4 regions of the Paenibacillus sp. FSL H8-0537 genome follow, and region 4 is predicted to be linked to each of the others. Evidence: riboswitches for the same ligand, from Rfam matches in the RefSeq annotation. Region 4 holds a riboswitch; each other region holds the start of a gene.
The links. A riboswitch is a leader RNA that binds a small molecule or an ion and turns the genes downstream of it on or off. The one in region 4 is predicted to bind cyclic di-GMP.
Positions count from the first base shown of each region.

Region 1 (7,324 bases), 2.6 Mb from region 4:
CCAAATTCGTGGCGGCGCATGGCGCTTTTCTGCTGATCCATGCCGAAAGCTACGCGGCGATTGGCGGACACCACAGCTTCAAATCCAAGCTGCTCGATGATATGGAGATGGCGCGTGCGGTGAAGCGGGCGGGCTTGCCCATGACGCTCGCCGATGTATCGGGGCAGGTGAGCATGCGCATGTATACAGATGCAGCGGGCGTGTGGAACGGCTATAAGAAAAATATTTTTGCCGGAACGGGTCGCCAAACGGGCCTTCTCGCGGCACTGGGTATATTTTATGCGCTCATCTATTTGCTGCCGCCTGCTATGTTCATCGCAGCTTTGCTTGCTTACGCCGTTTTTTCGGCAGGGACGCTGGCAAGTACGCTTGCCGCCTGCTTGCTGCCGGCCGCGATAGGCTGGCTGCTGGCGATCATCATTAAAGGGGTGATCGATCATCGCGGCCGCTTGCCGGTGTGGTTTGCTTTATTGCTGCCGGCTGGCATTGTTATGCTTCTTGGCATAGCTGCCGCGTCATGGCGTGCAGCGGCGAGCGGGGAAGGGTATTTATGGAAAGGCAGGCGTTATCTATGAAGCGGGTTGTCATCATTGGCGGCGGCATCGGTGGTTTATCAGCGGCAGCCCGCCTTGCGCATGCAGGCTATGCGGTCACTGTGCTGGAGCAGCAGGAGAAAGTGGGAGGCAAGCTCCAGCGTATCCAGCTTGGGGAATATCGCTTTGATCGGGGGCCAAGCACAATAACGATGACGCATGCTTTTCGCAAGGTGTTTGTTTCAGTAGGCCGCCGCATCGAGGATTATATTAATTTTTATCGACTGGAGCATGGAACGCGCAACTGCTTTACAGATGGCTCGGTCGTGGATTTATCCGCTGACCCGGCTGTGATGGAGGAGCAAATTTCCCGCTATAGTCCGGAGGATGCGCGGCGGTATCGGGCTTTTATGGCCGAGGCAGCGGTGATGTATGGACAGGCGGAGCGTCATTTTATGAACAAAATGATGGTTTCCTGGCAGGATAAGCTGAGTCCTGGGCTAGCGGCAGCATTTGTCCGCATTCGCCCCCTGACGAAGCTGTCCGTGCTGCTGCGCCGTTATTTCCGTCATCCCAATACACTGGCCTTGTTTGGACGTTATGCGACCTATGTCGGCTCGGCCCCTAATCGGGCGCCAGCCATCTTCGCGATGCTGCCGCATGTGGAGGCGGAGCTTGGCATTTTCGGCGTTCGTGGGGGCACGTACAGCATTATTGAAGGACTTCGCCAGCTGGCGGAGGAAATGGGGGCGGAAATACACACCTCGACACGTGTACAGCGCATTGTTGCCAGTGGCGGCCGTGTAAGCGGGGTAGAGACGGACGGCGGTTTTGTGCCCGCTGATCTGGTTCTCGCGAACGGTGATGTGCTTTCCGTATGCCGAGATTTGCTCGGCGAGCAGCTGCGGCCCGCGATGACAGACCGCAAAATGGCAAGCTACGAGCCTTCGCTGTCTGGCTTTGTCACTCTTGCCGGCATTCGCAGACGTTACGATAAGCTGCTGCATCATACTGTATTTTATCCGCAGCGGTATGGGGAAGAATTTGAGGCGATTTTCGAGCGCCGCGTGGCGCCCGCTGATCCTGCGATCTATATATGCTGCTCTGCCTATTCAGAACCGGACATGGCGCCGGAAGGCGGCAGCAACCTGTTTATTTTGGCGAATGCCCCTTATACGTCGGACGCTTGGAGCTGGGAGAGGGAGGCGGAGCGTTATCAGGAACGTCTGTTGAAGCAGTTAGCTGCCTATGGCTTGGTGGGACTGGAACGGAATATGGAGCAGCTTGCTGCTTATACGCCGGAGGATCTGGAGCGGGATACGTCAGCATTTCGCGGCGCCATCTATGGCATTTCCTCGAATTCAGCGAAGCAGACGTTTATGCGGCCGTCCAATCGTGCGGATTTGCGTGGACTGTGGTTTGCAGGCGGAACGACCCATCCCGGCGGAGGAACGCCGATGGTTGCCATGTCAGGGCTGCTCACCGCAGAGGCGATGATTCGGCAGCATTCTTGAAAGAATCTAATGGTGCAAAAGAAAAGCCGCGTCTGGCTGGGTGCAGTAATGCATCCAGCCAAGCGCGGCTTATTTTTTATAACATGGGGCTCATGCCCACAAACTAAAAAGGGTCAAATAAAATAAAAAACCCTTCTAGGATTAGAGGGCCTGCTTGAAACAACTTATTAAATATCGGGACGACACGATTTGAACATGCGACCCCCTGGTCCCAAACCAGGTGCTCTACCAAGCTGAGCTACGTCCCGGGAAAAAAATGGTGCCGTCGAGAGGACTTGAACCCCCAACCTACTGATTACAAGTCAGTTGCTCTACCAGTTGAGCTACAACGGCGTGTTTATGAATCGGACACAAGATGTATTATGCCACAGAAGTTTAGGAGGATGCAATACCTTTTTTTAATTTTTCGAAAAAAAATTCGGGCAGCAGTCAAATGCCCGAATCGGCCTATTTTTTAACTTTAAAATGAACGACTGCGCTGTACAGCATTTTCCCGCGATCGGGATGAAAGACCGCATGATGGCTAATAGCGTGAACTTGTAAAAGCAGTGCCTTATTCGCTTCAATTTGCTGGTCAATATGCTTCTCCAGCGTTCGTAAGTCAAAAGCCTCAAAGAATTCGATTTTATCCTCAATTAAATCTAGTCGAAAATCCATCATTAACCCCCTCAAATCTCTTGCATGCCTAGCTTTCGTTAATAGTATAACGTTGTTCAGCACTAGTTTCAAAGTATCATGTCGGCTAATCACGTTTTTTGTAATTTACAAAAGGGTTTTCCTAAATTATACTTTAAAAGTGTCGAAATAAATAGAAAATTACATACTGAAAAAGGCAAACTTATTGAAAAATAAGGGCGCAAAGTTATGGGCCTAAGGTATTAAGCTATGGCTGCCAAACTACCGGTACAGGACTATAGGCTGATTCAGCTATCCAACTCGTAACGGTGATTGAAAAGCTTTTGTTTTTTTTCAGTGTAAGTAGGAGAGATGGAGTGAAAATGGTGATTAACCGATTGAAAAAGGCAAAATGGTTAAAATGGACATCAGGGGTTTCTGATTTCTTGAAGAAACAAAAGGTCACAACGAAGCTGCTGTTCATTACTTCATTAATTACTTTGTTTAACGTGGTGGCTGGCGGTTGGATTTTTATGCAAAATGCTTCGGTTAGAAGTACAGTGAATGCTTCAAATGAGCTTCAGGAGGCCAAAAAGGAATATCAAGGTGTATCGGATTCGATGCTGCGCACGCTGCTTTCGATGATTGATGCAGTAGAAAACGGCAGCACTGGCGATGATGGAATCAATCTGGCGCTTAAGACGATGCCGGAACGGGTAGAAAAGCTGAAGTCTATACTGGCCTCTCTGGATGCGAAATATCCTCACGGAGATAATGGCAATGCCTATTCGAACCAAGGCAATGTGTTTGGTCTTGCGTTGGAGCAGCTCAACAATGAAAACGGCAATTATAGCCAGCTGACGATTGAAGATCGTTCCGCCAAGGTCAAACAGCTTGTTAGTACATATACGATTGTTCTCAGCTTTGCGAATGAAACGGTAGAAAAATGGCTTGAAGTGGATTCGATTGCAACTCAAGATGCATTGAACAGAAGTCTTGCGGCTGCCAATACGATTATTATAATCAATATTGTGCTGCTTGCCGTTTTGCCGTTCCTCATGTCCTATTCGTTAAGCCAGAATGTGAAAAAAGGCATCGTTGGCTTAATGAAGCGAATTGCCTCCTATCAAAATAACGATTTTACGTATGATGGGAAGCTGGATCGCCAAGATGAATTTGGTCAAATTGACCGTTCGCTGGAGCAAATGGGAAGTGCGCTTCGCGACACGCTTCGTTCGACTATGGATGTCAGTACGGTTGTTCTGCAAGCCTCGCGCAATATGGGCGATATGATTGTTCGCAATCAGAATGCTTCCGAGCAGGTGAAAGAAGAGATTGGCAACGGCAAAACGATTTTGATGACCCAGTATGATGATGCCACCTCCATCTCTGCCGTAACGGAGCAAATATCGGCAAGCTCGCAGCAAATTGCTGCTTCGACCGAATATATTAACCGCGATATGAAAGAAATGAGAGAGTCGTCGCGCACAGGCTCCACCGATATGAAGGGCGTCGTGCAAATGGTCAATCAGACGGTGCAGCAATTTGCCCGAGTAACCGAATCCTTTGACCGGATTAATGAGCGCTACAATAATGTAACGAAGTTTTTGGGCGGCATTCAGGATTTGAACACTCAGACGAATTTATTGTCTTTGAATGCTTCGATTGAATCGGCGCGTGCAGGCGAGCATGGCAGAGGGTTTGCTGTAGTAGCAGAGGAGATTCGCAAGCTGTCGAGCCAGACGGATATCATTTCCAAAGATATTACGAAGGAGCTTAAGCTTATTCAGAACGATTTTGCCGACAGCAGCCAGAGCTTGAGCAGCTTCTCAGAAGTGATTGAAACGACGAAGCAGGCATCGGTGACCGCGAGCGAAATGTTTAATGGCCTGGAAAATCAAAGCAGCGTCTTGTCCGAGCAAATGGGCGAAATTTCCGTCGGTATTGATGAAATTACAAAGGGTATTACCGATATTGTTGGTTCTGTAGACAAGCTGCTGCAAACCTCCTCCGAGGTGAATGGCAAAATGGAGCAGATGAGCGGAATGTCCGAGGATCAATTTGAGGTATCGATTCAGCTTCAAGAGCTGGCTGAGAAACTGCAGGGCTCTTCCACTAATTTGCGCGAAAAAGCGGCTGTATTCAAGGTGTAAGCTCGCTTTTAATGGATTAGTAAATGGAGCAATAAAAAGGAATACTAAAGAGTAAATAGCTGCTTTCAGCGCCCGTGGGCGATTGGAGGCAGCCTTTTTTTTATCCAGCCCTTTACAACAACAGAATACTAGTGTACTATTTAGATATAACACTAACACATTAACACGGAGGTGACTTATGCCGATTGAATTTGACAACAACCAGCCAATCTACATCCAGATCATGAACTACATTAAACAGCAAATTATTAGCGGGAAACTTAATCCCGGCGATAAAATCGATTCGGTGCGCGAGCTTGCAGTGGAGCTGCAAATCAATCCGAATACGATACAGCGTACTTTTCAGGAACTGGAGCGTGAAGGCATCGTCGAAACAAGGCGCGGACTTGGAAGATATGTAACGAGCGAGGAGGCGGCGATTGTGAGCATTAAGAAAGAGATGGCGGCTGATCTGCTTGGACGTTTCATACAGGGGATGCGGGATTTGGGCTTTAAGCAGGAGGACATTGTAGCGATTGTATCGGAAGCAGTTAGCAAGGAAGAGCAGAAATAGGCGGGGGGAGAATATACGAATGAAGAAGATTGTTGAACTGCAAGCCGTAACGAAAAACTACGGATCGAGAAAAGCGCTGCATAATATTAATTTAAACCTGGAAGCTGGCAAAATTATTGGTCTGCTTGGCAGCAATGGCAGCGGCAAGAGTACACTCATGAAGCTGGCGGCAGGACTCATTCAGCCAACCTCAGGAAGCGTTCGAATTTGCGGAGAGCCGATTGGCATCGGGACAAAGGCGGTTACGTCCTTTATGCCAGATCAGCCGGTAACCGAGTCGTGGATGCGGGTGAAGGATGCCCTTCGTTTTTTCAGTGATTTTTATAAGGATTTCGATCAGGAGAAAGCGGGGAGCATGCTCGACTTTTTGAAGCTGGATCGCAATGATCGCATTAGCTCTTTATCCAAAGGGATGAATGAGCGGCTGCAGCTAACGCTGGCGCTGTCGCGTCAGGCTAAGCTTTATTTACTCGATGAGCCGATAGGCGGCGTTGATCCCGTCGCGCGGGGCAAAATTTTGGACGCCATCGTTAAATTTTATAATGAAGACAGCTGTGTGCTCATCTCGACGCATTTAATTACAGATATCGAACGGGTTTTCGATGAAGTCATTTTTATTCAAAACGGCGAAGTTTCACTGCGTCAGGATGTGGAGAGCATACGCTCCAAGCATGGTAAAAGTGTAGATGAACTATTCAGGGAGGTATTTTCAGAATGATAAACTTATTGAAATATGACTGGAAACGCAATGCGAATTTAATTATGGGCTCGGCGGCGGCGCTTATTATTTTGCAGGGAGCACTTTCCTTTTTTACTGCAACTCGTAATTGGCAGCCTGCAATGTCGCTTACATTAATGTTCATGGGCTATTTATTCGTTGCCCTCATGTTGATCATATTTTCCTCAAAGACGTACTCCCACAACCTTAAATCGTACGGTCGCCGCTTATTGCCGCTGGCCACGTGGAAAACAATCGCTTCGCCGCTTCTGCTGCAATTCATATTATCAACTGCGCTGAGTGGGCTCGTGCTGCTTCATATTTGGTTGTTTAAATGGCTCTCTCCAAGCGCCTCACTGGATTTATTGAATCTGCCTAATTTCGAGACAGGCGTCCTATTTTTTATTTTGATATTTTGGACGCTCCTATTTTTGATGCTGATGGTCTATTTTTCGATTACTGTAGGGCATCTCTTTAATAAAAAGCTTTTTCCATGGGTAGCAATAGCGGTCTTCGTCCTGCTGCAATTTTTCATGGGCTATGCGGAGAAATGGTTGTTTAACGATGATTTATTCGGCACGATGGCCTCAGAGCTTACCTCTTCAAGCTTGACAATCTTAAAGTCCCCAACAGGCGAAATTTCGATTGGCAACTGGGGCGTTATGTCGTTTGAAATCGTGATCGGTGCTATCCTTGTGAGCATCATGCTGTACTTGCTCAGCAAAAAGCTGGATGCGTAGAGGAAGGCGCAGCGAAGGCCTGCAAGCCAAAGGTTGACAAACCTGCCATTAGCGCGTGACAATATTCGTATACAACTTCGAAGATAGAAGGGACAACGAACTCATGACGCTAATGGAAAAATTCAAGCTGGCTGTCGCAGGCTATGATGCCGCTACCGTTCAGTCTATTGTAATTGAACCGCTGCTTATTGAACGTGGAGCTACTGGGCAGGTTGCACCTTATTTGCAAAAGAAGGGCTATCGCAACGTTTTAATCGTGTCCGACAGCATCACGTACGAAATAACTGGAAAAAAACTGGAAGAGGCAATTGCTGCTAGTGATATTTCCGTTAAGGCAACGCTGATCAAGCCTGACAAACAGGGAGATGTCATTGCGGACGAAGTATCCATTGTGCAGCTGCTGCTTGATATTCAGCATTATGCTGCGGAGGTAGTCATTGCGGCTGGTTCTGGAACGCTTCATGATATTACGCGTTATGCGGCCTATACGGCGGGCAT
Region 1 is NZ_CP150290.1:2,585,698-2,593,021, forward strand. Features, by position in the region: gene MHB80_RS10800 (glycosyltransferase family 2 protein) at 1-575, shown strand, start outside; gene crtI (phytoene desaturase family protein) at 551-2,047, shown strand; tRNA gene MHB80_RS10810 (tRNA-Pro) at 2,222-2,295, opposite strand; tRNA gene MHB80_RS10815 (tRNA-Thr) at 2,305-2,380, opposite strand; gene MHB80_RS10820 (YrzA family protein) at 2,495-2,704, opposite strand; cyclic di-GMP riboswitch class I at 2,869-2,952, shown strand; gene MHB80_RS10825 (methyl-accepting chemotaxis protein) at 3,109-4,815, shown strand; gene MHB80_RS10830 (GntR family transcriptional regulator) at 4,994-5,368, shown strand; gene MHB80_RS10835 (ABC transporter ATP-binding protein) at 5,388-6,086, shown strand; gene MHB80_RS10840 (hypothetical protein) at 6,083-6,826, shown strand; gene MHB80_RS10845 (sn-glycerol-1-phosphate dehydrogenase) at 6,930-7,324, shown strand, end outside.
Region 1: it holds a riboswitch for cyclic di-GMP, as region 4 does, so the genes downstream of both, MHB80_RS10825 (methyl-accepting chemotaxis protein) here and MHB80_RS22060 (PA14 domain-containing protein) in region 4, are expected to answer to the same signal.

Region 2 (7,324 bases), 410 kb from region 4:
GTGGAGCCATGAGCGAATTTATCGGCAATCAGAAGGCGATTCATATTTTTGAAAGTTTAAGCCCTTATTTTCAAGGCCTGGGGGACCCCGTTCGCCAGCAAATTATATCGCTGCTTATCGGCAAAGACAGCATGAATGTAACGCAAATTGCTGAGCATATTCCGATGTCGCGGCCTACCGTTTCCCATCATCTGAAAATATTGCGCCAGGCAGGGCTGCTTACCGTTCAGAAAAAAGGAACTGAAATGTACTACCGGCTTGAATTCAATGACGCTATTGCGCTGATGAAACAGCTCGTCCAATTCGCAGAAGAGGAATGCCAATGCTAGTGCCAATATACAGGCTAGCATACAGACATTCCTTTTTCAAACGGCTATAGGTCGAAAAACTTAAACATATAAACATTTAATCGGAGGTTTATTTTATGTATAAAAACAAGGTTCTTATTGTTGGAGGATATGGCGAAGTTGGCAGACAGATCGCCCACATTTTACTTGATCGGCATGCGGATTTGGAAATTGTTTTGGGAGGAAGATCGCCGGGGAAAGCCGCTGCCTTTGAGTCTGAACGTGTACATACTGCGGTTGTAGATACGAATGCGGAAGATCCGCTGCAGCATGCAGGCGAGCATATCTCGCTCATCATCAGCGCTGTCAACGATTTGCAAGATAAGCTGCTTTTAGCTGCCGTGAGAAGAAAAATCCCATTCATCGATGTGACGCGCTGGACAGAGCTATTCGAGCAGTCCTCTGCTAAATTGAGAAAGGTGGAGCTCCATGCTCCTGTCGTGCTGTCTTCCGGCTGGATGGCGGGGACAGCTTCTCTATTCGCTATGCTGCATGCCGATTCGCTTGAGAACGTAGCTGTTGATATCCATGCTCTATACTCCCTGCAGGATAAAGCGGGCCCAGATTCTACCGCCTATATGGATCGGATGACGATCCCTTTTCATATTACGGAAGCGGGAAAAAGCCGACTAGTACATCCGATGACCGATCCGGTGAAAGTTCAGTTCCCCAATGGCTATAAAGCAAAATGCTATCGGCTTGACACCCCCGATCATGTGACATTGCTAAAGGCCAGCCATATTGATACTGCCAGCTTCCGCATCACCTTCGACAGCAAGGCAACCACCTCTTTGCTCGTGGGACTCGTTAACAGCGGGATATGGAAAATGATCAGCGGAAAAAGGTTCCGATCATTCAGGCAGCGCCTGCTCTATAATCCAGGTACCGGCAGCGCCCATCATGTGCTTATTCACCTAAAGGGAAATGACCATAATGGCCGCTCGGTCGAGCGGCGAATCGCCATTTCGGACCCGCTCGGTCAGACTCACCTTACCGCCCTTGGAGCGGCTGTCCAAGCCGAGAAATTGCTGCTAAGGCCTGACAACGAACCGCTCGCTCCCGGCGTTTATTATCCAGAAGAGCTGCCGGATTCGCGGATGGACGCAGCTGCGATTATCGGCTTTTTCAAACAATATGGCGTGCTTGTCTCCTACTAAATTAGAGCGTCATGAAGCCGCTGTACCCGCTAAACCGAACCTATCCCCGTGTCCGCATTCTCAAAATTTCGCTTCTTAATCAACAATGCCACCACGCTGCATCCCTGCCCCTGGAAAGCTAACGATCGTTAGCTTTCCAGGGGCAAAAAAAAGGCCCTGCCATAGCGACAGGATGTCAGCTTTGGACATAGCCTCGTTGTAACTCAACTAAACATTAAACCGGTTAAGCATCGTTTTTAGCTCATCCGCTGTTCGTGTCAGTTGTTCCACAGAGCTGTTTATTTCCATAATGGAGGCAAGCTGCTCTTCCGACATGGCGGCAATCGTCTCAAAGCTTTGGGATGAGTTTTTGCCGATTTGCACACTTTCTTTAATCTCGGATTCCACACGCTCCGTATTTGCATTTAACCGGTCGGCGGCGGCGGCAATCCTCTCCATATGAATGGATACGTCCGTCGTTGTCGTCACTAGCGTCTGGAATAAAACGCCAACCTTCCCCACTTGCTCCAAACCAAGCGCAACTTCACCTGTACCTTTGTCCATTGTCCCCACTGCATGGGTAGTGTCAGCTTGTACCTGATGAATGAGATTCGCTATCTGATTGGAGGATTCTGTAGATTTCTCCGCAAGCTTGCGAATTTCTTCCGCCACTACCGCAAACCCTTTTCCATGGACTCCCGCTCTGACAGCCTCGATTGAAGCGTTGAGCGCCAGAATGTTTGTTTGGGAAGCAATTGATTTAATGACGGACGTAATGTCTCCAATCTCCTCCGAACGCGCGCCCAATTGCTTAATGACTGCTGCGGCTTCATTAACCGTCTGTTGGATGGAATCCATCTGATTGGCCAAGCCACCAACGGCTTCATTGCCTGTTTTTGCTCCTTGGGAAGCCTCTGCGGCTATGCCGGAGGTTTGGTTGGATGTATTCAAAATGCCATATACCCCTTCACCGATTTCACCAATTAACCCCAAATTCCTTTCATATCCCATCATTTGGCCCTGCAATCCGACATTTGCTTGCTGAATATTGGTGGTGGTTTGCTTAACGGTAGATGATATTTGATCCAGATTGCCCAATAGATGTGACGATGAGCTGGCAACAATCTGTCCTTTATCCAAAATAGAAATGATCAGACCTTGCAGATTTTCAAGCATCCCGTTAAAACTTCTGGAAAGCTCGCCGATTTCATCCTTCGTTTCAAATGTCAGCCTGGAGGACAAGTCGCCTTCGCTGGCGGAGAGCCCTTGCAGCTTTTCGTTCATGACGGAAAGCGGCTTTAACGTTTTGCGCATGACCGTATAGATGATTGCTGCGGAAACCAGAAGGCACACGATTGTTACAAAAATCGAAAACCGCAACAAGGCTTCGGCTTCAGCATAGGCTTCGCTTTTGGGAACCAAAATCGCAATGCCCCAATCCATCATGCCAGATTTTCCATAAACGATCATATGCTCCGAGCCGTTAATGACGGCTTCAGCCAAACCCGTGTCGCCATTCGTGCTGTCCGTTACAATTTTATTTAGCGTCTCATTCTCGTAATCGGCCATATTTTTCTGTAGGGTCTCTTCGGGTTTTTCACTGGCCACAACCGTGCCATCCTTTGTATAAACAATCGCATGACCGCTTTGTCCCAATTTCACTTTGGAGATGAGATCAATCAAGTCCTGAATAGGCTGACCTCCATTGCCGACTCCAACGATATTTCCTTGGTCGTCCCTTACAGGAGTAGCCGTAAGCACAATTGGAGTTCCCTCCACCCCGGGAGACTTTGAGCCTACCGGATCAATGGTGACGGTCTCACCGTTGATCGCCCTTTGAAAATGCGGGTAATCCTTTACACTAACCGTTGCTCCCGGCAAATAAAGCGTGCCGTCAGGGGCAATAAATGCAAATTCGTCCGGGTTATCAGTGATCTCCGTCATTCGGTTGCTGTAAGCGAGAATTTCAGGAATATCTCTGTTTCTCACGTCATCGGACTGACTTAATGCCTTGTATTTGGCCTGTGTGCCCTGAATCCAGATATCGATGTAGTTTTGAACAACCGTCAGCTGCTGCTCCGCCTGTTCCTTAAAGTTTGCCTCCAATGTCGTTTTGGCCCTATCATAGCCAAGGAAAGACACACAGCTTAGCGATAGTGTCATTAATAGAGTGGTAATCAGGCTGCTTTTGATGGTTAGTTTCATGGTAATCACTCTTTTTCCTTCATAAATTTTTGAATACGAAAAAAATCCGGGCTGAATAGACTGGATTTGTGTACACATACCCCTTCCTTATTCGGCGACCCGGCTATCATCACGCTTAGCTCATTAGATCCTAAGCTCTGCGTCCCCGCCTTTCAGCGAGTTCGCCTTTATAGAAAAGAATATCGGTAAAATGACACTGAACTTTTATAGTTACACATTATTTTTTTATTAGAACTCTTCAAAACTTACATATTTATCCAAAAAATACAGTGATGATGAGCCAATGAAAGGTTTTTTTGCAATCAACGGAGAACTTGAAGGATATAGAGGAGCTTGCATAAGTAAGATTAGAGGGGTAACGATGAAACCAGGTCAGGGGCTCGGGGCTGGGGGCTGGGGCTGGGGCTGGGGCTGGGGCTGGGGCTGGGGCTGGCGCACCCCAGACGCTTCGGACTCGACAACCATTAGGACGTTCTCTTTGACTGCCCAGCGTCAGAGCGTCATGAAGCCGCCATACCTGGCCAAATACTGTTCTTTTTCTTTATAATCCGGCATAAGGCTGCCTACGCGCCGCCAAAAGGATCGGTCATGATTCATATGAAACAGATGGCAAAGCTCATGGATAATGACGTAATCAATCACATCAATTGGAGCCATCGCCAAACGATAGTTAAAGGTTAAATGCTTGCTGGAGCTGCAGCTTCCCCACTTCGTCGTGGACTCTACGATCTCAACCGTTTTGGGCTTTATCCTCAGCTGCGCCTGATAAATAGGCAGACGTTCCCCTATTAATTTTTTGCAGCTTGAAAAATAAAACTTCTTGAGGTTTTTCCGAAGCTCCTCCTCAGTTAAGCCATCTGTCTTGATTAATTCATGCAGCAAATGCTCTTTGCCAAGGTAGAGAAATTTCTCTGTATCTTGGTATTGCTTCGTTTGCGGCGCTTTAGTAGCCTCCGCAAGATGCTGCGTTTGCTGCAAAATCCATTTCCCATGCCGCTCGACTGCCCGTTTAATGACCTCTTCACTTGCTGCTTTCGGCGCTTTTACCGTAATGAAGCCTGATGGCTCGATTTGAATCGATATTTTCTTTTCACGATTGCCATATTGAACATGAAACGATATCGTTTGATTTTCAAATTCAATGTTCATCGGCTAGTTATAGGTCATCCAGGCTGTCGTGCCGAGCACTTCAAAGTCTTGCTTAAACCAGAAGTTGCGCGTTTTATCCAGTGTGTACACATACATTCTCTGCTTCGGATATTTCGCTTTAAGCCAGTTGATAAAGGATGCCGCATGCCCTTTGCCTTCATATTCCTTCAGCACATCCAGCGCTTCTATAAAAACAAAATCCTTTTTATTTTTAATGTCGATATAAAAGTCCTTTTCCAAATATTTTTCGTCATCGCTAAAATAATCCTTTTCGGCTTTTTCAATGAGCTGCTTGCCGCTTGCATATTCCCAAATAACGCCGTAGCCGACCATCGTCTCTTCTGCTTCAATCACATAAACGTTTTCCGGCAGCTCCGATGGGTCCTTCTGGCTCAATTCGCTTGCATGGTAGGTCGTCGTAATCTCGCCGAGTGTGTTCTGCATTTCTTTATCAAATGGTTTGGCTGTAATGCTAGACATGATTTTAATCTCCTTTTTGTCTGAAAGCTTATCTTCTAGTCGCTCTGACTCGTGACCGTTATCATACCATAATCGATGAATTAAAAAATAATAAAAACGATTTGACAACCGAAATCCATCACGATATATTTAATTAGACATCTAACTATTAGATTTCTAATTCATTTTAACAGAAGGTGATAAGCATGCAGCAAGACCGCAACCTGCAGCATAAATTTCGTATGATCGGACTAATGATGAAGCTCAACGTCAATAAGAAGTTGGAGGCGTACGGGCTAACGGTAGAGCAAGGGCATGCCATTCGGTATATTAATGAACATGAAGAAGGGGGACTTTCCCAGAAGGATCTAGAAATCACCTTTAACCGTAAAGGCTCCTCTATCAGCAGTCTGGTCAACAATTTGGAGAAGAAAGGCCTTATTGTTCGCAGGTCTGATCCGAAGGATGAGCGCCGCAACCTATTGCGTGTAACCCCAGCTGCGAAAGAGCTTCTTGGCTCATTCAATCAATATTTTGAAGATTTTGAACTTACGCTGCTGGAAGGCTTCACCGACGATGAAACCAACTTACTGTTCAGGTTCCTTGCACGCATCGAAGCCAATATCGATGAAGATACAACGAACTCTTTTGAGCGCAGATAGTAATTTTCACAACTCTCGTAACCCCCTCCTACGCATGAAGGGAAGGGGTTATGATCCTCATATAGTTAGAACTCTAAGTAATTAACTGCAAACCATACATGAGAAAGTGGTGACCCACATGGATGCTGAAAACCTCCATTATTTTGAAAAAGCACCGATTTATAAAGCTATCGCTCATTTCGCCGTTCCTATGATGCTCGGCATGTCGATGAGTGTTATTTACTCCATTCTTAACGCATATTTCCTTGGCACCCTGCACAATACCGAAATGCTAACGGCGCTAGCGCTTACCCTACCATTGTTCGCAGCTTTTATGGCGCTGGGTAATCTAATTGGCATAGGCGCAGGTACATTCATCTCCAGATTATTAGGTGAAAAAAGCTATGATGTGGTGAAGCATGTATCCTCCTTCTCCTTCTACACAAGTCTTGTCCTCGGTTTATTGTTGATGATTGTGGGACTACCACTTATTGACCAAATTGTTCATGGGCTCGGGGCAACGGCTAGCTCCTTCGCATTCACAAAAGACTATGTCACCATGATGCTCATTGGTTCGCCGTTTGTCGTCTTATTTTTCTCCTTGGAGAACATTGTCCGCTCCGAAGGGGCCGCAATGACCTCCATGATTGGGATGATTCTAAGCGTTATCGTTAATATTATTCTTGATGCAATCGTTATTTTTGTATTACACGGGGATGTGATGGGAGTTGCAGCAGCAACGGTCATTTCCAACGCAGCAGCAAGTATCTTTTTCGCTATCTATATAGGGAGAAAAAGCAAGTTCCTCAGCATATCGTTGAAATGGTTCAAAGCATCTAAAGAAATTACGAGTAACATTTTCAAAATTGGCACACCCGTATTTATTATGAGCATGTTCCTAGGTGCAATGGGACTGATTTTCAACCACTACCTTATTGAATATGGGAATCAAGCCGTTGCTGGATTTGGCATTTCATCACGACTGCTGCAATTTCCTGAAGTTATCCTGATGGGGCTATGTGAAGGGGTTGTACCACTCATCGCCTTTTCCTTCACGGCCAATAAGCTTCGGATGAAAAAAACGATCAGCTTTACGATTAAGATGGTTGCTGCTTTGGCTACGATCTTCGGTGTTATCGTGTATTTAACTTCGGATCATTTGATTGGCTTCTTCACGAACGATTCGCAATTAATTGAGTTAGGCAGCTATATTCTGCATGTCACATTTTTATCCTTGTTCATTTCGGGGACGACAACGCTCTTCACGGGCATTTTCCAAGCGACGGGTCAAGTAAAAGCGGCTTTCGCAATGGCCATCGTGCAAGGTGTGACGCTCATCCCTGTCTTGTATCTCGCTAATCGCATGAATGGCTTCCATGGTGTTGTC
Region 2 is NZ_CP150290.1:4,821,495-4,828,818, forward strand. Features, by position in the region: gene MHB80_RS20270 (metalloregulator ArsR/SmtB family transcription factor) at 9-329, shown strand; gene MHB80_RS20275 (saccharopine dehydrogenase NADP-binding domain-containing protein) at 425-1,504, shown strand; gene MHB80_RS20280 (methyl-accepting chemotaxis protein) at 1,712-3,688, opposite strand; cyclic di-GMP riboswitch class I at 3,779-3,864, opposite strand; gene MHB80_RS20285 (SprT family zinc-dependent metalloprotease) at 4,181-4,837, opposite strand; gene MHB80_RS20290 (GCN5 family acetyltransferase) at 4,841-5,317, opposite strand; gene MHB80_RS20295 (MarR family transcriptional regulator) at 5,503-5,958, shown strand; gene MHB80_RS20300 (MATE family efflux transporter) at 6,077-7,324, shown strand, end outside.
Region 2: it holds a riboswitch for cyclic di-GMP, as region 4 does, so the genes downstream of both, MHB80_RS20280 (methyl-accepting chemotaxis protein) here and MHB80_RS22060 (PA14 domain-containing protein) in region 4, are expected to answer to the same signal.

Region 3 (7,324 bases), 2.0 Mb from region 4:
TCAGCTCCTCAGCCGACGTCTTCATGGAAAGACTTCCGCCTACTACACATACCTCGATGCAATCCAACTGCTTTCCAGCGGTTTTGATTTTGCCATAAAAGCCTTGGTTAATCGGCCATTCCGCATAGCCCTTTTTGCCAGAAGCCATACTTGGCAGCTTGCCGTTCGGGTTAAACCTCACCCAAGCGACCTTGCTTTCCCCAGACAGCTTCATCGCCAGCTGCTTGCTGATATTTCCGCTCGCAAACTTACGGCCAAGCGTTCCGAAGGCCAATGTGCGCTGTCCGCTTTTCTCCATCACATGGCGGTAACGCAGTGCACGCGACTTCGCCTCCTCTGCCATACGGCGCTTCAACCATCCCCCATAAAACGGGATAGCTGTTTCCAAGCGGCTGGCGAGCTTCGTTGTTTCCATTGGAACGTCAGCGAATATCGCTTGCACCTCGGCCGCTGTCTGCAGCTTGCGCGACATCATATGCAGCAGAAGCCACAGGCATAAAAGTACAATCAACCCGCCAACAAACGAAAGCAGCATATAAAATAATGGATTGGCGCTCACATAAACCGCCTTTTCCGCGCTTGCTTTATGCAACAGGACAATGTTGTTGATTTTGAACAACTCCAAGCTTTGCGAGCGGAACACGCTAACGACGGTGTTGGCAATGGAGGCTGCCAGCTTACGGTCACCATCGGTTACGGTAATTCGGATAACCTGCGAGAGCTCGACGCTTTTCGCGCTAACTTTGGCAGCCAGTTGATCTGTGCTGTAAGGCAGGCCAAGCGCCGCAATTACCTGCTCCAAAATCAGTGGATTTTTCAAAATAACATTATACGTATCCATCAGCTTGAGACTGCCTTGAATCGAAGTAAAATTATCGCTCGTCTCTTGTGAGGTAATTACAACTTCAGCCGTTGCCTTATAAGACGGAGGACTCTGCATCTTCACATAGCCCACTGCGGCTGACAGCAGCAGTGCCGGAATAATGACAAACGGCAATCTGCGGATGATCAGCTTAACAATTCTGTGTATTTCCAAATCTCTCATCCCCTTGCAAAACAATCATTCGCCGTCATAGCTTGGCTTTCATTCGTGTTCGCCCTACTATGACTTGGAGTTCGCTTCTGCTGGCACAATGCCTGAACGAAGCTCCTTGCTTGGCGGTATGCTGCTGGACTCCCCCAGCAGCAGGCTTAAATCAAAAGCTTCATCGAAGACAATGGCCGCCGTCATCTTATTGCGCCTAGCCCATCCCACGCGGATGAGACGCCCGTTTGCCTCGAACGCTGAGCCGATAATTTGCAGCCTGACCTTCTTGCCTTCATGCATCGCCGCCTTCTGCGGGAGCTCAATTCGGCAGCCCGTGTAGCTAATATCAAGCAGCTGCGTCCGGTAACGGTCCTCTTGATCGACCAAGATCGAAGCGCGGCGCTTCAGCCTAACTCGCGGAGACTTGCGATTTATCGATTTATAGGTGTACTTGAAATTAGAAATATAACTGGTTACGGAAGTCCATACGCCCGCCTGAAAAACGCCCTTAACGAACTCATCCGCATTGCCATATACTTCAGCAAGCCATTTGCGCTCCTCATCAATGTTGCTCCAATGAAGCTTGAAGCCTACCTGGTATCCCGAGCCATGCTTATCATAAAATATTTTCTCAGCTGTCACGCGTATAGCGTCCTGTGATAATGGAATGTCCAGCTCCATGCGATCCGGAAGCGGCAAAATCGTATCCGTATAAATACGGCAGCCTGTCTCACTAATATCCAGCGTCTTGACGTTTTCCATCTTCAGCTCTTCATCTTCCATATAACGAAGAGTGAGCGGCAGCTCCTTGGCGAAGCGCTCCGACTCCCGCATGCGCGGGCGTTCAAAACCCAGCAGCAGCGCGAGAATAAGAAACACTCCGTTATAACCAAGCCAGAACAAATTAATGAGCATGGACTGCAATTCATTTTCGCCCGCACCCACAATACGCCCCACATTTATCGCCATCAGCACAACTGATAGCACAAGCAGAACGAACAACGGCATCATATAGCGATAATTAATGGACGTTTTGTTCTGATAAATGCCTTTCGGGGTCACCTCAAAGGGGATAGCCTTGCGGAAGATTGTTTCCTGAAGGGCTGCGAGGAATAGCGTTGGCGTCATGGCCGTCTCGTAAACGTTGTTCCAGAACACATTGAGCTTCTTATTCGTTAAGTAAGGCACTACAGTAATCGAGAACAAGAAATAAGGCAGCCAGAAGATAAGCAGCTGTTGCAAGCTTGTTTCAAGAATAGCCACGCCAAAGGTCAAGAAGAGCATGGGAGACAGTATGTACATAAAGCGTGTAACGCCAAAGTACCAGTACAGTAGGTTGGAGAAATAAAGCAGCCGCTGCATCAACGATAAGCCCTTTGCCTCAAGCGGATTGGACATCCTCGTCGTTTGTATCGTGCCCCTAGCCCAGCGGGCCCGCTGTTTAATTTGATCGGATATGGACTCAGACGTTAGGCCTAGTGCCAATACCTCATTCAAGCAATAAGAATCAAACCCATTGGATTGAAGCTTCATCCCCGTAGCCAAATCCTCCGTGATCGTGCCAATAACGAAACCGCCAATATGATCAATAGCGCTGCGCCGGAAAATACAGTTGCTGCCCACATAAATAACAGCATTAAAACGGTCTCTTCCCGACTGAACAAGCCGCATAAACATATCCTGCTCGTTCGGAATATTACGCCCTTGGTAGTAGTTGTATTGGAAAATATCCTCATTGTAAAAAACTTGGGGCGTTTGAACGTAAGCAAGCTTTTCATTTTCTGCAAAGAAACCTACCGTTCGCTGTAAAAAATCCGGTTTTGGCATCATGTCTGCATCCAAAGTGAGGAGCAAATCGCCCTTCATTTTCGTCAGCGCATGATTCAAATTACCCGCTTTAGCATGCTCGTTTCCGGGACGATCGATATAATGAACGCCTAAGCCTTCGGCTACTTCTCTCATTTCCGCTCGTTTTCCGTCATCACATACCCAAATATTTAATAAATGCTCCGGATAATTCAAATTTTTACAGGCAAGGATGGTTTTTCTAACCAAGGATGGCGGTTCATTGTAGGTAGCGATTGTAACATCCACAGAATAAAGGTTGTCAGGTAATGGCGCAGGCTTTCTTTCAGTGGGTTTTAGCAGAAGAATGTGGAATAAAACAGATTGAAAAATAGAAATAATTTCAAAAAATAGTAACAACGATCCAAAAATTAATGACCAGCCAGATGGGAGTGTTTGTACAAGTCTCCATACTAGATACACGATCATGATAGCAATGGATACCGTTGTTAATATGTACCTAGCTTTTGTTTTCAAATAACCCCAATCCTTTGCGCTCTATTTATTCGCCATAATTCCATTCCTTTTCTGACTAATCTACAACATAGATTGACTATACTGTCTATTCTCGCTGTCGATATTTGTTAAATTGGCCGGAAATATGATATTTTTGGCGGCTAAGGCTCAAATTCAAAGTTATCTTATCACAATCCTTGCCCCTTTAAAAGTTAATTTTTATTCCTAACATCTTAATCTTCTAAGAAAATGTGTAGAAAAAAAACGAAAAAACTCTAATTTTACGCGGTTTACGCGAAATTAGAGTTTTTTCAGAATACCTATTTAGTACTATACCAGCTAGTGATTTAAAGAAGAGGTTAGGGCCTAGGCCTTTACTACTGCCCTTAAACTATTAAAGTGTTTTTTGCAGTGTTTGGTAAGCGCTCAGGCTATCAGCCGACGAATCGATATGCCAGTCCAATTCTTTGTTTTCATTGAACCAGATCAAACCTTTGATTTGGCTGTACGCTGGCGATTGCACTTGGTTCATAGCATCAATAACCCATTCTTTTTTGCTGCCGCCGCTTTCGGTTGTGCCTGTTTCAGCGATGATGATTGGCTTGCTCGACATGCTTGTCAGCGCTTGGTAAGAAGCATAGAATACATCGTTAAACGTTCTCCACGAGCTCCACGATTCTTTCGTGCCAAAATTGTAGCCATCGATCGAAAGCATGTCCACATAGGCATCGCCTGGGTACATAGCTGTAAACGAAGCGTTTTTGCCAACATTTTCAGCGTTTACGTTGTACATGAATTTGATGTTTGTTGCGCCTTGCTCCTTGAAAATGGTAACGACACGTTGGAATGCCGCTTTGTAGGTTTCGTTCGTGTTCACTGTGCTGTCGCCAACGCCCCAGCCGTACCAGTTGCCGTTGCCTTCGTGGAAAAGGCGCAGCCAGATTTCAGGGTTTTTATTAGCCGCTTGCCAGTTCATCAATTGTTTAGCTGTTTGTTTCAGGTAAGCGTCTACTACGCCTCTGTTGATATCAACAGTCGAATATTCTTTGTAATTTTTATTTTTAAATTCAAGGGTAAGTAGGTTAATCGAACCATTACTATTTACATAGTCCATAAAACCCTTCCACTCATTGATCCCTTGATTCGAATTGACAAAAGTATGTACAACATCTTGGTGTCCACCGATCAGTTGCTCGTAGGCAGCAATGTTGTTCAAGCTTTGGTTCGGCCAAGTGCCGATCCATGCTCCATTGTAAAAGTTCGTTTGTGCGCTAACAGGGAGTGCCCAGAGTAACGTCGAAGCGAGCATAAGGAGTGTAAGTGCGAATTTTGTCTTTTTCATTGTAAGTTCCTCCCCCGAGCGAATGATGGTACGTGGTCCGAAGAACACGCCACACCTTCATCAGGCAAAGGAGGCTATGTTGGGCTTCGGCAGCTGGCGAGCATATTCCCGTAGGAATGAAGCCCCTATAGCTTTGCGCACTTCAGGTTTCCCTGAGCTTGCCTTTTCGTGTTTGAAGCAATAAAAAAAGATAGTCCCTGCTCCCGAAAGAACAAAGTCTACCTTGATTAATAAAGGAAGAAGCGATGTTGAATTCGGCAGCTGGCGAGCATATTCCGTTAGGAATGAAGCCCCTGTAGCTTTGCGCACTTCAGGTTTCCCTGAGTTTGCCTTTTCGTTAAACGTAATAGGTATAAAGTATGAGCTAATGTAATATGGTGTTATTGTACACCTTGATCGCAAATTTCGTCAAATTATTTTTTAATAAATTTATACAACGAAAAAATATCCATTAAAGTAGCAGATCGCGTACACAATATGAAGCAGGAAAAACATCATGAAATAAAACATTTGCAGCGGCTTATTATTTTTCAGCACATCCGCAAAATAAATATAGAAGGGGAACGCGACCATGACATAGCGTGGAATGCTTTGCAAAAATTCGGCGCTGGCGAACGGAATGAGCATAAGCAGCAGACCATATGCAAAAAACAGCCATTCATGTGCATTACGACGAATATCTTTCCAGCGCATAATAAGAAAGGCAGCAAAAATGACGAGGACGGCATTGGCAATGATAAAGGCAAGCAGGCCATTTTCCCAGCCGCCATTTCCTGAGAAATATGGTTTTTGGATAAAATGAATGTAGTTTGAAAATGGAGCAACCGTCTTGCGATACCAGTTGATGCTTTGTTCAGTAATCGGAGCCAGCAAATCGCCCGTGAGCCATTTCATATACAATAGATAACCGGCCAGCGGCAGTGCTGAAATAACAGCATAACCTAAATATTTTGCGTCCTTCCACTTGAAACGGTACAGCCTGTGTTCAATCAACAGCGTCCCCACAACGAAAAACAAGTTGACGAAGCCCAGATTGCGCGTCACAGCGGACAAGCCCCCGAATAGAAACGCGAGAAAATATCGCTTTTGCATCGCATAATATACGGTTATAAGCGACAGCATGAGGAACAGGCTCTCGGTATAAGGCACGGCATAGAAGATGGCGGTCGGAAAAACAAGCAGCAGCAGCACCGCAACTTGGGCGTGCTCCTGTTTCAGCCCTCTTTTCAAACAAATACCATAAAAATATAAGAGCGATACGAGCAAAAACAAATTCGATAAAACCGTTCCCACGACCGTCGAATCATATTTAGATATAGACTCCACCAGGAAGACTAACAAAGGGTATAAAGGGAAAAACACCCAATTTGCACTAGGATGCGGTTCATTGATGTTATACGTATCGTAGCCATTTTCGGCAATACCCAAATACCATACGCTGTCAAATTTCCTTAAATCCTCAAAGCTCGGCTTCTTCAGCTGTGAAATATCCGTCTGGATCGAGAGCTGGCTCGATGTGAAATCATGCCCCTGTACGACCGCATAGTCTGGCGGTACTTGATAGTTCGGAAACAGATTCATGCCGAGAAAGCCTGCAAAATAAAGCAATATTCTCGTGATGACAAACAAGGAAAGCAGGAAGATCAAAACTTGCGTGTTCGATTTTGCTTTAAGCAGCAGCGATTCCATTCGTCACCTCGTCTCTTGTAATTGCTGCGTTTTCGTTTTCGGCTCCGCCAATACAACGTTATGCAGCTCTGTTTCAACGAAGTATTTCGGCCTTTTCTTCGTTTCAATGTAAATTTTGCCGATATATTCGCCAATTAGTCCAATGCATAGCAGCTGAATGCCGCCAATGAACCAAATCGAAAGAATCATCGAGCTCCAGCCGGATACCGTGTTGCCCTGCAAATGCCGTACGAATACATAAAAGGCGAACAAAAGGCTCATGACCGACATGAAAAAGCCGACAACCGATACTGCGCGGATAGGAGACACACTGAAGGAGGTAATCCCTTCCCATGCGAAGATGAGCATTTTTTTCAGGGGATATTTCGATTCGCCAGCGGTTCGCTCCAGACGATCATAATACACGCTGTCGGATTTAAATCCGATGGTAGGAATGATGCCGCGCAGGAACAGATTGACCTCCTGGTACTCCTCCAGCTTATCAACGACCTTCCTGCTCATCATCCGGTAATCCGCATGATTGTAAACGACGTTGACGCCAAGCTTAATCATTAATTTGTAGAAAAATTGCGCGCTGAACTTTTTGAACATCGTATCGGTTGTCCGCTTGTTGCGCACGCCGTATACGACCTCGTAGCCCTGCTTGTACTTCTCAATAAACTCGTCGATCACCGTAATATCGTCCTGCAAATCGGCATCGATGGAAATTATGCAATCCGCATATTCCTTCGCCGTCAACAAGCCCGCAAGAAGTGCCCGCTGATGCCCAACGTTACGAGAAAGCTTCAGCCCGCTCACAAAACGGTTGCTCCGGTGGAAGGAATCAATAAGCGACCACGTTTTATCGCGGCTGCCATCATCTACAAGCAGCATTTTGCTCTGCTCGGACACCTTTCTTTCCTTCACCAGCCGTTCCAGCAGCAGGGACATTTGTCTTACCGTTTCCGGCAGCGCTTCTTCCTCGT
Region 3 is NZ_CP150290.1:254,439-261,762, reverse strand. Features, by position in the region: gene MHB80_RS01125 (Wzz/FepE/Etk N-terminal domain-containing protein) at 1-1,036, opposite strand, end outside; gene MHB80_RS01120 (glycosyltransferase) at 1,103-3,301, opposite strand; gene MHB80_RS01115 (glycosyl hydrolase) at 3,723-4,670, opposite strand; cyclic di-GMP riboswitch class I at 4,756-4,843, opposite strand; cyclic di-GMP riboswitch class I at 4,924-5,011, opposite strand; gene MHB80_RS01110 (mannosyltransferase family protein) at 5,100-6,359, opposite strand; gene MHB80_RS01105 (glycosyltransferase family 2 protein) at 6,363-7,324, opposite strand, start outside.
Region 3: it holds a riboswitch for cyclic di-GMP, as region 4 does, so the genes downstream of both, MHB80_RS01115 (glycosyl hydrolase) here and MHB80_RS22060 (PA14 domain-containing protein) in region 4, are expected to answer to the same signal.

Region 4 (7,324 bases):
ATCCTCGGGTACGTCCGGCAAAGTCCAAACCTCCGATACAGAAGACCATTCGCCCTTCAAATCGCCGCTCGTCGCTCTGACTCTGTAATAATGCACCGTGCCGGATGGCAGCGGTTCATGAATAAATTCATTATGAATGCCCATTGGATAAATGCTGCCGTCTGTTTCAACCTCGTACCCATCTGCATTAAATGCAGTAGTCCAACCGACCTTCACCGCATTTTCAGTTGGAATTGTCTGAATGGCGGGAGTTGCAAACGGAGATAGCTGACTAGCTGGCACAACCTCTTTCACTCCAGAAGCGCTTTGCCATAATAAAATAGCCTTTGGCGAACCATTACGGCTAACATATTCCATTTGAATGTCAACCTTTTGACCAGCTTCTAGTGCAATAGAGCCAGTAAATAATTTATTTCCTTGCGCTGCCCACTCATCGATAATTAGAGTCCCATTCACATATAATTTGACTCCGCCATTAACATCAGCCTCAAACGTATAGTTCTCTGCATAATAAGGCTGGATTTGTCCGGTCCATCTGACAGAAAACCGTCCATCATTTAGGCCTGTTGAAGATACAGGAGCCTTGCCTTGCAATGCAGGCTGCTCTAGCACCGTCATTTTTTCACCATCCAAATTTTCCTCTGTAAAATATTCCGCCTTTAATCCTGCCGCCAAATATTTCAGCTTTGTTTCCCCTTCAGTACCAACTCCGATATTAATAATCGGTTTCTGATTAGCTGTAATGCCGCCTCCGATGGCAACGATGCCTCCAGTCTCAATATTCAAGTGATTGTTAACATGCATATCGCCTTGAATAAATAAATCTCCACGTTTTACAGAAATATTGGCTTGCTGATTATTGGAAACCAGACTGCCAACTACCATTTCCTCATCAATATTCATATTTACATTTGTATTAATATGAAGACTTCCAGGCACAATAACTCTTCCCGCTTGTACATGAAGCAGGCCGCTATTATAAGTAAGGCTTCCAGCTATGAAATTATCCGCAATCGAGACGCTAGAATTATTATTCAAGTGCAAGGAACCTTTGACCCATAAATTCCCTCCCATTGTCCGAGTGGAATCATTCGGTTTTTTAATATCTATAGTCAGCTCGGTGTTCGCATTCATGCTTCCATTGACGACCAAAGTTCCATAAACCGTAATGGACAGCTTATTGTTCGTATTAATCCCCTCTGCAATGACATAAACCGGTTTTGTAGGCGAGCCCAATGTCAATGAGGAATCTAAATTTAAATGGCCCACCGTTACAGCGACCATATCACTGCTGCTGTTATTGATTGCTGCCTCCAGACCTGAGGCACTGCAGTTATTGCAGGAGATAAATGACGGATTGGATGCCGCCAGACTGCTTTCGAGTGAAGCCATTTCTGCATTCATATACCGGCTAATTTCCGGATTCAAATCGCCTACCCGAATAAAGGGCAGCGCATTATGCTCATTATTTTGATTGCCAGAAATAATAATTTTATTGCCCTGCAGCTTGTTTTGCTCCGCTGGATTTCCAATTTGCGGCTTTGGAATCGTTTGAATAATAGGCTCTAGAGATTTAATCTCGATATACTGAATAGCGGTTGTATCTTCGCTGCTGCCTGCATGGAGCGTCAGTTTCCCGTCAGCAATGACAACCCCCTTATGGAAAGTCACTTGCCCGCCAGCTGGCAGCTCTGTATTCTCCCAAAAAGTGTTTCCCTCGACATTAAGCGTATTATTGCTTTCATATACAGAGCTTCCGACACTGACCTTCACGTTATATCTGCCATTCGGCAGCTCAATCTCCCATTCGCCCCCTTCTTGCACTTGAATAGAAGAGTTTAGAAGCGGAGCATCGTAGGTGCTTCCCGTAACCGTAGACTGCGTATGATCCATATTCCAACCATAGAAGTATCCATTATGTGGACCATACTCATCCCCATGGTCGGCCAAATAGCCATCTGCTGCTAAAGCATCAGCTGCTTTAAACTGAATATTAACGCCTCGAAATGCCGTGGCAGCCTCCGTAGAATCGCTCCAGATCGAAGGCAAGAACAAATGAATGATTAATGACAAGCACAATACTCTTATTACACCTTGCTTAATCTGACTAAAATACATTTGAATATCCTCCTCTATTAAGAAAAACGGCTGTCGCCACCCTCTGGCGGCAAATAAAAAAGACCCATTTACTTTTGGCGGCCCGGCTGTCATACGGCAACCATAATGATGGTTTTCCGTGAAGACCCGTGGCTTTGCGTCCCTGTCTTTCGATCAGGTTTGCCTTTTTCAATTTCAATGGGCTTGTTGATTTTTAAACCAACCTTTGAAATAATAGTTCTTTGTACTTAGTATATCGGTTGGATATTTGAAATTTTATACTACATAAGTCATAAAAATAAATATTTTTATTTATCTCCAGTTAATCCTATTTGAACTCACAATAATCTTCCTTTTCATCTGTTATCTATATCCTAAGTCTTACTATCAACAAAAAAATGCCCAACCCGCAAATCCGCAGGCTGGACATCTACCATCATATTTAAGTTCACTTCCCTATTAATTTAGGTGAAATGATTCAGGCCAATTGACCTACTTCAACCCAAAAGCCTGCTCCAGCTCCGCAATCCTCGACTGCTCCATATGCACAATAGCGCCAATGTTTTTCGCTGAAATGGTTGCTTTCGCGCTGTATTCGGCGACCTCTAGGCGGTCGAAGGCGTTCAGCAGGCTTTGCCCAGTGACGATGACGCAGTCATTTTCGGCAATGACGATGGGTGTGTTCTCCTGAAAAAGCTGTGCCGCCGCCTGCGGCTTCGTATACAAATCTCCATACGGGAGCTTAGGAATATTCCGCAGCAAAATATAGCTTTCCGGAATCGTCCGCGAATCCAGCAGCACCTCCGTCACCGCAAACGCCATAATGTTGGGCGGATGGGCAATAATAACCGAGTTCACATGCGGCTGCGTCTCATAAATATGCTGGTGAAACTGCACCGAGCGGCTAGGCACCTTGCCCACCTCCTTCTTCCCGCCGTCGATGCGTACGAGATCTGCTGGCTCCACATATTTACGGTCCTGATCATACGGCGTAATAATGAAGGAATTTTCACCGACCCGATGGGAAAAGGTCCCCTGTGTGCTCGTAAACAGCCGCTGATCGTAAGAACGCTTAATGAGCTTGCACATCTCCCGGCGTGCTTCCTTCTCCTCACTGCTGTAAAAGTCCGGTACGAACGCCTCCAGCAGCACCTCCCTCGTATCCGCCAGCTGTTCGGCCGCCAGCGTTACTGGCGTCCCAATCCGATTCGCCTGTATCTCCATCCGCGCGCAATATTCCAGCGTCTCGAATCTTTGAAAGGCTTCAAATAAATCGCGGCCGCCTACCACGACGCCGTGGTTTTCCAGCATAATCGTGTTCAAGCCTTCGCTGAATACATCCGCTATATTTTCACCCAGCTCCGCGCTTCCCGGCAAGCCGTATTTCGCCATGCCCACCTCGCCGCAGATCAAATAGTCATTCGGCAGCAGACGGACATTTGGCACTTTACGCACCATGCTGAACGCCACAAGCGCCGGTGGATGTGCATGAACAACCGCCCGAATATCCGGCCTTCTGCGATAAATCATCTGATGGAACGGGTATTCGCTCGATGGCCGGTGATTGCCTGCAATCGTACCGTCAGCCTTCACACAAACGATGTCCTGTCGCGTCAGCTCACCCTTATCAATACCCGCCGGCGTAATCCACAGATCGCCATTATCATCCAAAATCGATAAATTGCCGCCTGAAGTCGTCGTCATGCCATAACCGTAAATGCGCTCCATCATCATGACCAGCTGATCGGAAGGATGTAATAAGGTGAATTCCATTCGCGTGTCCCCCTTTTTCTCGTTCAATATCTTTGTTTATATTGTATTACTTTTGTTTGTTTTTGAAAGTGACTTTTTTTACATTTCCTTTCCTATATTTCAAAAAAAAGAATGCCTCAGGCCCATAGCTAGCCCCGAAGCATTCCCACTTTTCAATCTATATTCAAATCTAAATATTTTTTTGTCCCCTATCCAGCACCCACGCCATATGCAAACTACAGCTTGCGCTCCCGTCTGCGGGCAACGCCCGAAGCATAAGCCGCTTCAATGACCGCCTCTTTGACACGATCTGCCACATGCGGATTAAATATGCTCGGAATGATGTAATATTCATTCAGCTCATCCTCGGTAACCACCGCAGCAATGGCCTCGGCGGCAGCCAGCTTCATCTCCTCTGTCACCCGCGACGCCCGGCAGTCCAATACGCCGCGGAACAATCCGGGGAAGCATAATACATTATTGATCTGGTTCGGATAATCCGACCGTCCCGTCGCAATGACGCGCACAAGGCCTTCCGCTTCCTCCGGCGTTATTTCCGGTGTTGGATTCGCCATTGCGAACACAATGGCATCCTTCGCCATTTTGCGAACATCATCCGCCTTCAGCACGCCTGGCCCCGATACGCCGATAAAAATATCTGCGCCCGCAATGACTTCACTCAGCTTGCCCTGCTCCCGGTTCGGATTCGTATGCTCCGCATACCAGCTCCACGCTTCATGCGCGTAGCTGTTGCCAGCGACGAGTGCGCCGTCACGATCAACCCCGATGATGTTCCGTACACCTGCTGCTAGCAAAATCTTCGTGCAGGCAATACCTGCCGCCCCAACGCCGCACAGTACAACCTTGCAATCCGCAAGCTGCTTGCCAGCAAGCTTGACCGCATTAATAAGACCTGCGAGCAGCACGACCGCTGTACCATGCTGGTCATCGTGGAATACCGGAATGTCCAGCTCCTCAATGAGACGCCTCTCAATTTCGAAGCAGCGCGGCGACGAAATATCTTCGAGATTAATACCACCGAAAGTGGGGGCAATACGCTTAATGGTCGCAATGATTTCTTCCGTATCCTGAGTATCGAGGCAGATCGGGAAAGCATCGACTCCTGCGAGCTGCTTGAACAGCATCGCCTTGCCCTCCATGACCGGCATCGCTGCGAGCGGGCCAATATTGCCAAGCCCTAATACGGCTGTTCCGTCCGATACGACGGCTATCGTATTTCTTTTTATCGTGAGCGAGTGTGCCCGCTTCGGGCTTTCATGTATCGCCATGCAAATATTTGCCACGCCCGGCGTGTACACCCGCGACAAATCATCGCGTGTTTTAATCATCATTTTCGGTGTTACTTCGATTTTGCCGCCAAGATGCATAAGGAAGGTCTGGTCTGATACCTGCAGCACCTTTACGCCTGGCGACTTATTTAATACGCTTACAATTAGTTCTTTGCGCTGCGTATCCGTAATATTGACCGTCACATCACGAATCGTCGATGTTTTGCTTGTCCCGCTTACGTCTACAGCTACAATGTCGCCGCCCGCTTCACCAATTGCCGTAGCAATTCGGCCAAAGGTTGACGTTTCCTTGTCCATTTCCAAACGCAATACGATATTCGTGCTTCCCGTTGCTGGCACCGCCATCCTGACCACACTCCCTTTGCAAACGCTTTAGCGCTTGCTATTTGCCTTCATGATAACGGTTACATGAAAACGTGGGAAGCTTTTGACCATATTGTTGGTTTTGGTCATTTTGGTCTTTGCTGCAATACGTAGCGATTGATTGGACGCCCAACCCCGCCATAGTTGATTTCCAGCATCACATAACCGCTCTTCTCCAAAAAATCCAAGTAGCGCCTCGCCGTTACTCTGGCTATACCGATTCCCTCGGCTGCTTCCTCCGCCGAAACTCCGCCCTCCAAGCGATGCATGACGTCGACGATTTGCCGCAGAGTAACGGCATTCAGCCCTTTCGGCAGGCTGCTTTGCTGCTCATCCAGTCCAGCAAAACCAATTTGCCTTGCTTGTCCTGCTGGCCCAGCCTTTCCGACTATCCCTCCTGGCCCTGTTTGTTCAGCCTGTCCAGCTTCCTGCTGCCCATTACCATGCTTCTGCCCCTGCACCCCGTTTTCCCCACTGAGCAGCATTCGATCCAGCTCCTCTTGGGTGACAGCCTTTTCTTCTGCCAAACCTTCATGGCGGTCGCGGTAACGCTCCAAGGTCTGGCGAATCCGCTCCAGCTTGAAGGGCTTAATAATATAATCCATCGCGCCCCCGCGCAGCATTTCGCGAATCGTCTCCGGATCTTTCGCCGCCGTTACGACAATAACGTCAACGGGCATTGCCGCTGAGCGCAGCTCCCGCAGCGCCGCCAAGCCGTCTAGTGCTGGCATAAATACATCGAGAAACACCAAATCCGGCGCAAGCTCCCGGATGAGGCGCAAGCCCTCCAGCCCATTCCCCGCAATGCCCACGACCTGAAAACCGTCTACTTGCTCAACAAACTGGCGATTAACCTCCTGCACCATGGGATCATCTTCAATAAGCACCACTTTGAAAAAGCTTCCGTCCTGTCCTTTGCTCATGTCCTCCGCTTTCACGTTCATCCGCCAGCCCCTCCCATCGGAAATGTTAGCTCAATAGCCGTACCGCTTCCTAGCTCCGACTGAATACGCAGCACCCCATCGCCCTTATCGACGATACTGCCAACCAAATACAGTCCAATGCCGCGATTATCACTGCCTTTCGTCGTAAAACCCCGTTCAAGCACACGCGACTGCACCTCAATCGTCATGCCGCAGCCATTATCTTCAACAAGAATGGACAGCAGCTCTTCATTCTGCTCCATACTAACATAAATTTCCTTTTCGTGACGCACTACTTGCGCCAGCGCATCAAAAGCATTTTCAATCAAATTGCCGATAAGCAGCACCATATCATGCTGATCCAGCATGACGGGGAATTGCTTTACCTCCATATGAGGATCAAGCTTAACCTGAATGCCCAGCTCCTTGCCCCGGCTGATTTTGCCAAGCAGCAGGCCCGCTAGGCTGTCATCCGCAATATGCTGATGCAGAAACTGCGTCAGCTCCTCCTGCTGGCCGGAAATATCATATACATATTGCAGTGCCTGCTCTTTTTTATCCAGTTGAAGCAGTCCAGCAATCGTGTGCAGCTTGTTGCTATGCTCATGATTTTGCACCCGCAGCGCATCGACGAACTCTCGCACACCCGTCAATTCCTCTGCCATACGTGTCACCTCGGTACGATCTTGAAAAATCGCAATCGCTCCGATCATCTTTCCCTGCTCACGAATCGGAATGCGGTTGCTCCAAATCAGCGTATTGCCCACTCGCAGCTCCTGATTGAACACAGGGCGCTCCAGCTCCATAATTTCCGGCAGCCTTGTATCCGGCAGTACCTCGCGAATCGGCAAACCGACTACGTCACGGGATACGCTGAAA
Region 4 is NZ_CP150290.1:5,234,057-5,241,380, forward strand. Features, by position in the region: gene MHB80_RS22060 (PA14 domain-containing protein) at 1-2,118, opposite strand, end outside; cyclic di-GMP riboswitch class I at 2,192-2,292, opposite strand; gene MHB80_RS22065 (class II aldolase/adducin family protein) at 2,590-3,870, opposite strand; gene MHB80_RS22070 (NAD-dependent malic enzyme) at 4,086-5,504, opposite strand; gene MHB80_RS22075 (response regulator) at 5,609-6,466, opposite strand; gene MHB80_RS22080 (sensor histidine kinase) at 6,463-7,324, opposite strand, start outside.